DNA from 2 places in the Staphylococcus sp. FSL K6-0223 genome. Region 1 is predicted to be linked to the other one. Evidence: riboswitches for the same ligand, from Rfam matches in the RefSeq annotation. Region 1 holds a riboswitch; the other holds the start of a gene.
The links. Region 1 has a riboswitch for glycine ahead of gcvT (glycine cleavage system aminomethyltransferase GcvT). Riboswitches for the same ligand answer to the same signal wherever they lie in the genome.
Positions count from the first base shown of each region.

Region 1 (6,442 bases):
GGATCAATTTCCCCTCTTGAAACAAAATTTAATAAGGCTTCATCCATTGCCATATTATAATAAGGATCATGGCTCCCAGTATTGATAAAATTCCATGTTTCAGTCATATAAAAACTCCAATCACAACTTAATTTATATAAATTCAACGTTAATGTTACTTTAGAATGTATTAGAAATATGAAACAATAAAAAATTTTTGATAAATTGAGCTAACACCTTTATAATTAATAATAACGGTTAATTAGGGAGGATGCAATATGAATGTATCTTTGATTATAGCATTAATAATTATAGTTTTAATAATCCTTTACATGGTTGGAAATTTCTTTCTTAATCGACGAGCTGTAACTGAACTAGATCAAAACGAATTTCATAAAGGTTTAAGAAAAGCTCAAGTCATTGATGTACGTGAAAAAGTTGATTATGATTATGGTCATATTAATGGTGCTCGCAATATTCCAATATCTATGTTTAGACAAAGATTTCAAGGTTTACGTAAAGATCAACCTGTATATCTTTGTGATGCAAATGGTATTGCCAGTTATCGTGCTGCTCGCATTTTGAAAAAAAATGGATATAAAGATTTATACATGCTTAAAGGCGGCTATAAAAAATGGACTGGTAAAATTAAAACTAAAAAATAATTATCAGAAATAAAACTCTCAAGAAATTTCTTGAGAGTTTTATTATTTCTGATAATTAAATCATTCATTAAATTATTTATAATATTAAAGTTTTTCTTGATGTAAATCTTCAAATTTAAGAATTGGTTTACGAGCTGCAGTTGTTTCATCCAATCTATCAATGATAGTTGTATGAGGTGCTTCTAATACTTTATCAGGATCACTTTCAACTTCATCTGCAATTTGAAGCATTGCATCAATGAAGTAGTCTAAAGTTTCTTTAGATTCAGTTTCGGTTGGTTCAATCATCATACCTTCTTCCACATTTAGCGGGAAGTAAATTGTTGGTGGATGTACGCCAAAGTCTAGTAAACGTTTTGCCATATCTAGAGTACGGACACCATATTCTTTTTGTTTAGATCCACTTAAGACAAATTCATGTTTACAATATTGTTCATAAGGGATTTCATAACGATCTTTTAATCGAGCTTTAATGTAGTTCGCATTTAAGACAGCTGCTTCAGACACTTCTTTTAATCCTTGTGCACCCATCGTTCTAATATACGTATAAGCTCTTAAATAAATACCAAAGTTACCATAAAATGGTTTTACTCGACCGATTGAATTTTCAATATCATTATCATATTTAAATGTATCACCGTCTTTAATCACCATTGGTTTTGGTAAATAACTTGCTAATTCTTTTTTTACGCCGACTGGACCTGAACCAGGGCCACCACCGCCATGAGGACCTGTGAATGTTTTATGCAAGTTTAGGTGCACAGCATCAAATCCCATATCTCCAGGACGAACTTTATCCATAATAGCATTTAAGTTTGCTCCATCGTAATAGAGTAACCCGCCTGCTTCATGAACAATTTCACGAATGTCCATAATATTTTTCTCAAAGATACCTAAAGTATTTGGGTTAGTTAACATAATAGCAGCGGTATTTTCATTAACGACACGCTTTAAGTCTTCGATATCAACTTCACCGCGTTCATTAGATTTAACAGTTACTGATTTAAATCCGGCAAATGAAGCTGATGCAGGGTTTGTACCATGTGCAGAGTCTGGAACAATAACTTCATTACGATGGCCCTCACCATTTTTTATATGATATGCTTTAAAAATCATTAAAGCTGTCCACTCACCATGAGCACCTGCTGCTGGTTGTAGAGTTACTTCATCCATACCTGTAATTTCTTTTAGTTCTTCTTGTAAACTATAAATAATTTCTAATGAACCTTGAATTTGTTCTTCCTCTTGTAGTGGATGAGATTCTGCAAATCCAGAAATACGAGCAACTTTTTCGTTGATTTTTGGATTATATTTCATAGTACAAGAACCTAAGGGATAAAATCCAGAATCTACCCCAAAGTTTTTATTCGAAAGTTCCGTGTAATGACGTACTAAATCTAATTCTGCCACCTCAGGAAACTCTGCTTTATTTTTACGAATAAATTTATCATCTAAAATACTCTCAACAGAGTCTGTTTTAATATCACTTTGTGGTAAAGAATATGCATATCTACCTTCTCTAGATCTTTCAAAAATTAATGGACTAGATTTACTTACTACCATTTAGCTCACCAGCTTTCTCAACAAATGTATCAATCTCTTCTTTCGTTCTTAATTCAGTAACGGCAATTAACATATGATTGTCAAAGTCTGATGAAGCTTCACCTAAGTCAAAGCCTCCGATGAAACCATGTTCTGCTAATTTTTTATTTACATCTTTGATAGGTTGATTAAACTTAACAACAAATTCATTAAAAGATGTACCATCTAGGACTTCAAAACCGTTGTTTTTAAATTGATTTTTAGCATAATTAGCATGTTCTAAGTTTTGAACCGCAATATCATAAATACCTTGTTTACCAAGAGCTGACATAGCAATTGAGGATGCTAAAGCATTCAATGCTTGATTTGAACAAATATTTGATGTGGCTTTATCACGACGAATATGTTGTTCACGAGCTTGTAAAGTAAGAACAAACCCTCTATTACCTTCATCATCTTGCGTTTGTCCTACTAATCTGCCAGGAACTTTACGCATTAACTTTTTAGTAGTAGCAAAGTAACCACAATGAGGACCGCCAAATTGAGTAGGAATACCAAATGGTTGTGTATCACCAACAACAATATCTGCTCCAAATTGGCCTGGAGGTGTTAAAACGCCTAATGCTAATGGGTTAGAATAAACAATGAATAACGCTTTTTTATTTTCAATATAAGAATGAATTTTTTCTAAATCTTCAATTGATCCATAGAAGTTAGGATATTGTACAGCAACTGCTGCAGTATCATCATCAATTGCTTGTTCTAATTTTTCTAGGTCAGTAATCGTTCCATTTAAATCAACTTCAACAATTTCAAATTCTTTTCTTACTTTAATATACGTTTTTAATACTTGTAGAGCCTGATAATGGAGACCTTTAGATACTACAATTTTGTTCTTTTTAGTATGATTAAAAGCTAATATACAAGCTTCGGCAAAGCTAGTTATGCCATCATACATAGACGAATTTGCGACATCCATTTGAGTAAGTTCACAAATTAATGTTTGGAATTCAAAAATTGCTTGTAGTTCACCTTGAGAAATTTCAGGTTGATAAGGTGTATAAGCAGTATAAAATTCAGAACGAGAAATCATAGCGTCTACTACTGCAGGTGTGTAATGATCATATACTCCTGCACCTAAAAAACTCACATGTGTTTCTTTAGTAATATTTTTATTTGCAATAGTATTCAATCTTCTTAAAAGTGAAGTTTCAGCTTCTGCACTATCTATATTCAAATCTCTATTAAGTAAAATATCTTTTGGAATATCTCCAAAGAGCTCGGTAATTGAATTTGCTCCAATTGTTTCTAACATTTCTTTTTTATCTTTATCAGTTAATGGTATATAACGATGACTCACATTGCACACCCCTTAGTTATTTTTCGATTTGATTTTTCTTAACAATTTTAGCTTTTAATTGTCTTTTACGAACTTGAACTAGTAATTCTTTACCTAACTCAAATTCATCACGATCAATAATAGCCATAGCAATTGATTTTCCTGAAGAAGGTGATTGAGTTCCTGAAGTAATTTCACCTATTTCTTTTCCGTCAAGATTCATTACTGTATAACCCGTTCTTGCAATGCCTTTATCTATAAGTTCTAAACCTACAGTACGTCGTTTTGACCCATTCTCTTTTTGATCTTTTAAAACAGATTTACCAATAAATTCATCTTCAATTAAAGGTTTAGCAGCAAAAGCAATTCCACCTTCATAAGGCGTAATTGATTCAGTGAGATCTTGTCCATGAAGAGGTAAACCAGCTTCTAATCTAAGTGTATCTCTTGCACCTAAACCACAAGGTACAACGCCTTTATCAATAAAACCATTCCAAATGTCAACTGTATCATTTGAATTACAATAAATTTCAAAACCATCTTCACCTGTATATCCAGATTGAGATAAGATAACATTTTTTCCAAAAATAGTTACATTTTGTTTGAATTCAAAAGGCTTCATTTCACTTACATCAATATCAACAAGTTCACTTACTAAAGTTCTTGCTTGAGGGCCTTGAACCGCTAATTGACCATACTGTTCAGACACATTTGTTACAGTAGCATTAAATTTAGATTGATGTTTTTGAATCCATTCGAAATCCTTATCAGTATTGGCTGCATTAACAATTAATAAGTATTTGTTATCAGCAATTTTATATGTTACTAAATCATCAATGATACCACCCTCATCATTACATAAAGCTGTATATTGAGCTTTAGTTTCAGATAATTTAGTAGTATCATTTGAAAGTAAATATTGAACAAATTTACTAGCATTTTCACCTTCTATTAAAATTTCTCCCATATGACTTACATCGAACATACCTACTTTGTATCTAACTGCGTTATGTTCTTCTTTAATACTAGTAAATTGAACAGGCATAGCCCACCCACCGAATTCAACTATTTTAGCACCACTATTTACATAAGTTTCATATAATGGTGTCTTTTTTAATTCGTTTGTCATTTAAAAACCCCCTATTTTTTTATAAAAAAAGCAGAGTAGCAGAAGCTACCCTGTCTAAATAACAAATCCAGGACTGCGTAACAGTATTATCCTTTTGCCTGAGAGTTTCGTAGTTTACTTGCACCTTCGGCGATAACATGACATAATTTCAAAACAACTATAGAATCAGTTCAAGTTATTCTCTCTAATACTGATCATTCGCATGGTATATGATTTAAAATTGTTTTATATACACATTCAATTGTTTTACTACTATCTACTTTTGTGGATGCGATTTCATTATATCTTGAAACTCTCGATAAATACAAGTCTTTTAATTGTTTTTCACTTTTGTTTTTCGCATTTGGTCTGTGTGGATCATTAGCAATTCTATTATAGATAATATCTATATCACAATCTAACCAAATAACTGTTTTATTTTTTAAAAGTGAGATAGAATTATCGTTTTCTATAATTCCTCCCCCGGTTGATATAATATCATATTTACCAATACAATCATTTAAATATTTATACTCTAACTTACGAAATCCTTTTTCACCAATTTCATTAAAAATATCTGGTATTGTTTTAAATTCTTTCATTTCTATATATGTATCTAAATCAATATATGAATAGTGTAATTTTGAAGCCAAATATTTGCCAATAGTACTTTTACCAGTACCCATAAAGCCTGTTAATATAAGTGGTAAATAAGAGTGAGTCATCCTAATCACCTCTCTTAAGTTTATCACTTATTATACTATCATAATATATTTGAATATTATGTATTGTTTTTAATTTTATACTATATTGAGCAGAATAAGTAGATATAATTATCAAATATATACTAAGAATAAATAATGTATAGCTACTTATATATCCTTTCATTTTATAAAAATAAGTTTTTTTCATAGTAGTCGTTTTTATCACCTATTTTTAGTTTTAATTTTATGATGTTAGAAGGTAAAATTTGAAATTCTGCATTGATGACGTTATTTAGTAAAACGATATTGCCATTCCCATTAATTTTGTAAAATAGTTTGTTGTTTTTAAATTCTATATAATCTTTAGACGATTCATTATCAATGATAATTGTATGTTTATCCTTAATTATAAGGGCATGATGCTTTTTCGAAATAATTTGAGTTATATTTGTCTGAAAAAAAGCATATTCTGTTTGATAACTATTATATGACTCGTATAAATAGGAATGAGTCAATTTAATTAATTGAGGAAAAAATGTTAACATCATTGTTGTTAAAAATAATGAAACTAACATTTCTATTAAAGTGAATGATTTTAATTTAATATTTAACGCATGATTCGATTTCAGTTTCTTTGTGAAGTCCACATATTTTGTTGGAATAAAGTTTAATATGATAATCACCTAAATTTATACCTTTTGAAAGGGTTTTTTTATCATAATGGTTGATACTACTCATTATGGTTTGCTTGATTTCAATAATTTGGTATTCTCTTTTTAATGTATGATTTAAACTGATTAGTAGTGGAATTAAAGTAAAAACTATAGTAGTGAATATATACAAGCTAAATAAACTATCGATGAGTAACACTGCTTTAAATTTTAAAATATCTAATTCTTCCTTTTTCAATATTAATAATCAACTTATATTGATGTTGATTGATTTTCAATATTAAAGAGCCAAACTGATTTATTCTTCCTTCTTTATTAAAAGTAATTTTCTCTAAATTTCTAACTTCAACTATTTTTCCATCTTCAATATTGTAGTTGTACCGCCCACCATGTGCTTCTATTACTTTTATAATTGAGGAATGTTTTGAAATTAA
Region 1 is NZ_JBBOYX010000001.1:1,206,653-1,213,094, reverse strand. Features, by position in the region: gene MHI13_RS06045 (lipoate--protein ligase family protein) at 1-107, opposite strand, end outside; gene MHI13_RS06040 (rhodanese-like domain-containing protein) at 258-644, shown strand; gene gcvPB (aminomethyl-transferring glycine dehydrogenase subunit GcvPB) at 729-2,207, opposite strand; gene gcvPA (aminomethyl-transferring glycine dehydrogenase subunit GcvPA) at 2,194-3,546, opposite strand; gene gcvT (glycine cleavage system aminomethyltransferase GcvT) at 3,563-4,654, opposite strand; glycine riboswitch at 4,731-4,852, opposite strand; gene MHI13_RS06020 (shikimate kinase) at 4,849-5,358, opposite strand; gene MHI13_RS06015 (competence type IV pilus minor pilin ComGF) at 5,523-5,912, opposite strand; gene comGD (competence type IV pilus minor pilin ComGD) at 6,212-6,442, opposite strand, start outside.

Region 2 (6,442 bases), on a different contig from region 1:
TAATTAGCATTCAGCACAGCAGCCTCTGAAACTTCTTTAAGTCCTTCAGCACCCATAGTTCTAATATACGTATAGGCTCTTAAATAAATACCAAAGTTACCATAGAATGGTTTAACTCTTCCAATTGAGTTTTCAATGTTATTATCATACTTATAGAACTCGCCATCTTTAATGACCATCGGCTTAGGTAAGTAGCTAGATAACTCTTTTACCACACCTACTGGTCCTGAACCAGGGCCACCGCCACCATGAGGTCCAGTAAACGTTTTGTGTAAGTTCAGATGAACTGCATCAAAGCCCATATCTCCAGGTCTAACTTTATCCATTATTGCGTTTAAATTTGCGCCATCGTAATAAAGTAGACCACCAGCTTCATGAACGATTTCTCTAATTTCCATAATATTCTTCTCAAATATACCTAATGTATTTGGATTAGTTAGCATGATAGCAGCTGTATTCTCATTTACAACTCTTCTTAAATCATCAATATCTACTTCTCCGCGCTCATTAGATTTAACAGTGACTGATTTAAATCCGGCAAATGAGGCTGAAGCAGGGTTTGTACCGTGAGCAGAATCAGGTACAATAACCTCATCTCTATGTCCTTGTCCATTATTCTCATGATAAGCTTTGAAAATCATGAGAGCTGTCCATTCACCGTGCGCGCCTGCTGCTGGTTGAAGTGTTACTTCATCCATACCTGTAATTTCTTTTAGCTCTTCTTGCAAACTATAAATAATTTCAAGTGAACCTTGAATGTGTTCTTCCTCTTGCAATGGATGAGATTCACTAAATCCAGGTATTCTAGCAACTTTTTCATTAACTTTAGGATTATATTTCATCGTGCATGATCCCAATGGATAAAAACCAGTGTCTACACCAAAATTTTTATTGGAGAGTTCTGTGTAATGTCGAACTAAATCTAGTTCAGCTACCTCAGGAAACTCGGCTTTATCTTTACGAATATATTTGTCATCTAATACAGAGGAAATTGTAATGTCCTCAATATCACTTTGAGGTAAAGAATACGCATATCTACCTTTTTTGGATCTTTCAAAGATTAATGGACTTGATTTACTAACCATTTAATTCACCAGCTTTCTGAACAAAATTATCAATTTCTTCTTTAGTTCTTAATTCAGTTACGGCAACTAGCATATGATTGTTGAAGTCATCAGAAACTTCACTTAAATCAAAACCACCAATAATACCTTGGTCAGCTAATTTTAAATTTACTTCTTTAATAGGTTCATCAAATTTAACTACAAATTCATTAAATGAATTACCATCTAATACCTCAAAGCCTTTATGTTTAAATAGTTGTTTAGCATAATTAGCATGTTTTAAATTTTGAACAGCAATATCATATATACCTTGTTTACCAAGAGCTGACATAGCAATTGAAGATGCAAGTGCATTAAGTGCTTGGTTAGAACATATATTTGAAGTCGCTTTATCTCTTCTAATATGCTGCTCTCTAGCTTGTAAAGTTAGTACAAATCCACGATTGCCTTCATCATCCTGAGTTTGACCTACTAAACGGCCAGGTACTTTACGCATTAACTTTTTAGTTGTAGCAAAATAGCCGCAATGAGGTCCACCAAATTGTGTAGGTATACCGAACGGTTGAGTATCTCCAACAACTATATCCGCTCCAAAAGTACCTGGTGGTGTTAAAAGACCTAAAGCTAGAGGGTTAGCATATACTATAAATAATGCTTTTTTATCTGCAATAAAACTATTTATTTTTTCAAGATCTTCAATTGAACCATAAAAATTTGGATATTGTACTGCAACTGCGGCAGTATCATCATCAATTGCTTGTTCTAATTTTTGTAAATCAGTTATTGTTCCATTTAAATCGATTTCAACTACTTCAAACTCTTTACGTGTTTTAGCGTAAGTATGTAAAACTTGTAAAGCTTGATAGTGTAAACCTTTTGAAACAACAACTTTTTTCTTTTTAGTCTGACTGAAAGCTAAAATACAAGCCTCAGCAAAACTAGTCATACCATCATACATAGATGAATTTGCAACATCCATATCTGTTAGTTCACAGATTAAAGTTTGAAATTCAAAAATTGCTTGTAACTCACCTTGAGAAATCTCAGGTTGATAAGGTGTGTACGCAGTATAAAATTCTGATCTAGAAATCATGGCATCTACAACTGCAGGAGCATAATGATCATATACACCAGCACCTAAAAATGAAGCGTGAGTTTCTTTTGTGATATTTCTATTGGCAAGAAGATTAAGTCTTCTTACTAAACTAGTTTCTGCCTCTCCCTTAGCAATATTTAAATTTCGATTTAATAAAATATCGGCTGGGACATCACCAAATAATTCTGAAATTGATTTTGCTCCAATAGTATCTAGCATTTCTTGTTTATCTTGATCTGTTAAAGGTATATAACGATGACTCACTATTTACACCCCTCCGTATTATTTAGTAATTTGATTTTTCTTAACAATTTTTGCTTTAACTTGGCGCTTACGAACTTGTATAAGCACTTCTTTACCCATTTCGAATGCATCTCTATTTATAATAGCTAGTGCGATAGATTTACCTGAAGAGGGAGATTGAGTTCCGGATGTTACCTCTCCAATGTGGTTACCTTCTAAATCAAATACTTCGTAACCTGTTCTAGCAATACCTTTACCTATTATCTCTAATCCAACAGTTCTTTTAGTGGAACCATTTTCTTTTTGATCTTTAAGAACAGATTTGCCAATAAATTCTTCTTCAATAAGAGGTTTAGCAGCAAAAGCAATACCTCCTTCATAAGGAGTAATAGATTCTGTTAAATCTTGACCATGTAGAGGTAAACCTGCCTCAAGGCGTAAAGTATCACGAGCACCTAAACCACAAGGAACAACGTCATATTCTAATAATTGATTCCAAATGTCTACTGTGTCTTCAGATTTACAATAGATTTCGAAACCATCTTCCCCTGTATAGCCTGATTGTGAAAGAATGATATTTTTATCAAAAAACTTCACATCTTGTTTAAATTCAAACATACTCATGTCACTAACATCCACATCAGTATGTTCATTCACAAGATGTCTAGCTTTTGGGCCTTGAATAGCAAGTTGACCATATATATTTGAAGAATTATTCACATTAACATCAAAATTACTACTTTGCTTAGAAATCCAATTAAAATCTTTATCAGTATTTGCCGCATTTACTATTAATAAAAAGTGGTTTTCTGCTAACTTGTATGTAACTAAGTCATCTATAATACCACCTTCTTCATTACATAAAGCTGTATACATTGCTTTAGTATCTGTAAGATTGTTAGCATCATTTGATAAAATATACTGAACAAAGTTAAATGCTTCATTACCAGTAATTTCTATCTCTCCCATGTGGCTTACATCAAAAAGACCAATTTCATATCTCACAGCGTTATGTTCTTTTTTAATACTAGTGAATTGAACAGGCATAGCCCATCCACCGAATTCAACTATTTTCGCACCATTATCAACGTAGTTTTGATATAAAGGTGTCTTTTTAAGTTCAGTTGTCATTAGAAAACCCCCTATTTTTAATAAAAAACAGGATAGCATAGAGCTACCCTGTTAAAATAATTCATCCAGGAACGCGTTACAGTATTATCCTTTTGCCTGAGAGTTTCGTTAAATAACTTGCACCTTCGGCGATAAAGCTAAATATTTACAATATTCTTAAATTAATTATTATGTAGATATGTTTTAGCTTTATTCTCTCTAATACTGATCAATCGCAAAATAATTTTTGTAAAATCTTTTCATATATTTCAGAAACAGTGAGTGCGCTATCCACCTTCATGAATGCGGTTTCATTATATCTTGAAACCCTTGAACAATACAAGGTATTTAATTGTTCTAGAGATTTATCTTTAGCATTGGGTCTATGAGGATCACTAACTATACGTCGATAAATAACATTGATATCACAATCAAGCCATATAACATTCTTTTCATTTTTAAGTAGTTTCAAAGAATCTTTATTTTCGATTATTCCTCCACCAGTAGATATAATTTCGAATGTATTCAAACACTTTTTTAAATACTTAAATTCTAAATCACGGAATTTTTGTTCTCCATGTTCCTGAAATATATCGGGAATTGATTTGTTTTCATTTCTCTCGATATATTCATCTAAGTCTACATAACTTAAATTTTGTAAATCAGAAAGATATCGTCCAATCGTCGTTTTACCAGTACCCATGAAGCCAACAAATATAATAGGTGCTTTACTTTTAATCAATCTAATCTACCTCTTTTTTAATGTTTTAACAATAACATCATCATAGTAAATATCTAAGTTATGTAATGTCTTTAATTTTAAACCATATTGAGTAATATAAAAAGATATAATTGATAAATAAAATGAAAAAATTACTACTAAATATAAACTAATGAACGCTTTTTGGCTATAAATGGAGGTTTTTCTTTTTATAATAGTTCGTATCTCCTTGCTTTATTTTTATTTTTAAAATATTATTGTTCGTCTTTATTATTTTGAAAGAAACTACATTGTTTAATAGAGTGATGTTACCTCTCTGATTGATATTTTTATATATTTTTTTATTATTATAGATATATCTAATTTCCTCATCCTTTTTTCTAATTTTGATTGTTGAATCATTATCTTTACTTGGCGAATACTTGGAAGTTTGTACATCTTTAAGAATATCTCTACAAAAAAATTCAAAGTCTAAATCATCATTATTTTTAGCTAAATGTAGGTAGTAAGAAGTGAGATTAATAATATTAGGTGTTAAAGAAAGACATAATAAGGTTACTGATAATGCGAAGAGTATTTCAACGAAAGTAAAGGCTTTAATTTTCAAATGAAACACATGTTTTAATGTTAAAGTCTCTATCTTTTCCACATATTTTCTTTTGATATAGTTGTATTTCATATTGATCCATTACAACTCCTTGTTTAAGTTGTTCCTTACTATATTTATTCAAGCTGGTAATAATAGACTTTTTAATTTCTATGGTTTTTAAATTATTATTATAGTTATTATTCATTGTGGAGAGTGTTGGTATCAAAATAAGTGTGATTAATCCGATGATTAGTAAACCTAATAAACTATCGAGTAATAATGAAGCTCTTAGTTTAAATTTTGACATATCTAATACGTCCTTTTTCAATATGTAAAATAATTTTATAGGTAGCTTTATTCATTGCAATTGTTAGAGAACCAAAACGGTTAATATTTCCTTCTCTATTGAAATTCAACGTATTAATTCTAGCAATATTAGTGATTTTACCGTGAGGGACTTTAAATTTATATTTGCTCCCTTTTTCTTCTACAACTTGGATAACATTTGAATTATTTGTAAAAACTAAGGCTATCGATCTTTGAGATGCAATTGCTTTAGATTTAAAGTAATTAAGTCTAGTAATGAATTGTTTAATTTCATGTTCTTCATTAATCATTTGTACGTTCATAAAACTTCTTGACCATAAAGTTGTCATTAATAAAACGCTAATGGTAAATAAGACCAACATCATTTCAATTAGAGTGAATGCACTATATTGTTTAGTTCGCAACAGCCTCACCATTTGAAATACTAATAGTTTGTCCGGATTTACAATTTTTCTGTCCTTCTTTTATAAAACCTTCAGCAATTAATTCTTCAATATTATTAGGGTTACGATTATGCTTTAATGTATATGCTTCAATTTGACTATTTACCATTTTTACTTGAGCATCACAACCAGTAGATTGGATATGTGCTGTTTGTTTGGCAATATTAGGTATAATTAAAATAAGTAATAAACTAATAATTAATAAAACAAGTAACATTTCAATTAAAGTGAAAGCTTTAGATTTTTTTAGTTTTTTTAATATTTTCATTAAGAGTCCTCCCTATTTGATGGTTTGCATTAGTTCAAACATAGGTAACATGATTACAAGATATAAAGAAACTATAAATAGACCTAATATAAAGAAAATGACTGGTTGAATAAATTTAGTTTGCTTGAGAACTTTATCTTCAAAATGATGTAGTAACATTTGGCTATATAACTTTAATTCAATATCTAGTTTTCCGCTTTTTTCACCTTGCTCAATAAATTTGATTAGATCAGGTTGAAAGCATTTTAAGCTATTTAATATAGACGGTAGTGACATCCCTTTATCAATACTTTTTAATAAGTAGTCACCTAAATATTTAAAAAATTCATTGTTTTGCTCATTTCTATATATATGAACAATATGTTGAAGGCTTATACCGTTTTTATAAAAAAGAGAAAGTTCATTAGATATTTGATAAGTTCTGAATATTTTATAGTAAGAATTGACAAAGGGGATTTTAACTATATATTTTATTTTTTTATTTATGGGAATTTTGTTTAGGAGTTTATAAATAATTATATATATCACAATTGAACAAAATGTAAGCAATAATACAAAAGCAGGCAACTTTGTAATGAAAA
Region 2 is NZ_JBBOYX010000002.1:251,048-257,489, reverse strand. Features, by position in the region: gene gcvPB (aminomethyl-transferring glycine dehydrogenase subunit GcvPB) at 1-1,085, opposite strand, end outside; gene gcvPA (aminomethyl-transferring glycine dehydrogenase subunit GcvPA) at 1,078-2,424, opposite strand; gene gcvT (glycine cleavage system aminomethyltransferase GcvT) at 2,443-3,534, opposite strand; glycine riboswitch at 3,609-3,746, opposite strand; gene MHI13_RS12280 (shikimate kinase) at 3,743-4,255, opposite strand; gene comGF (competence type IV pilus minor pilin ComGF) at 4,422-4,913, opposite strand; gene MHI13_RS12270 (hypothetical protein) at 4,831-5,130, opposite strand; gene comGD (competence type IV pilus minor pilin ComGD) at 5,117-5,566, opposite strand; gene comGC (competence type IV pilus major pilin ComGC) at 5,544-5,855, opposite strand; gene comGB (competence type IV pilus assembly protein ComGB) at 5,874-6,442, opposite strand, start outside.
Region 2: linked by a shared signal. The riboswitch ahead of gcvT (glycine cleavage system aminomethyltransferase GcvT) and the one ahead of gcvT (glycine cleavage system aminomethyltransferase GcvT) in region 1 are both predicted to bind glycine.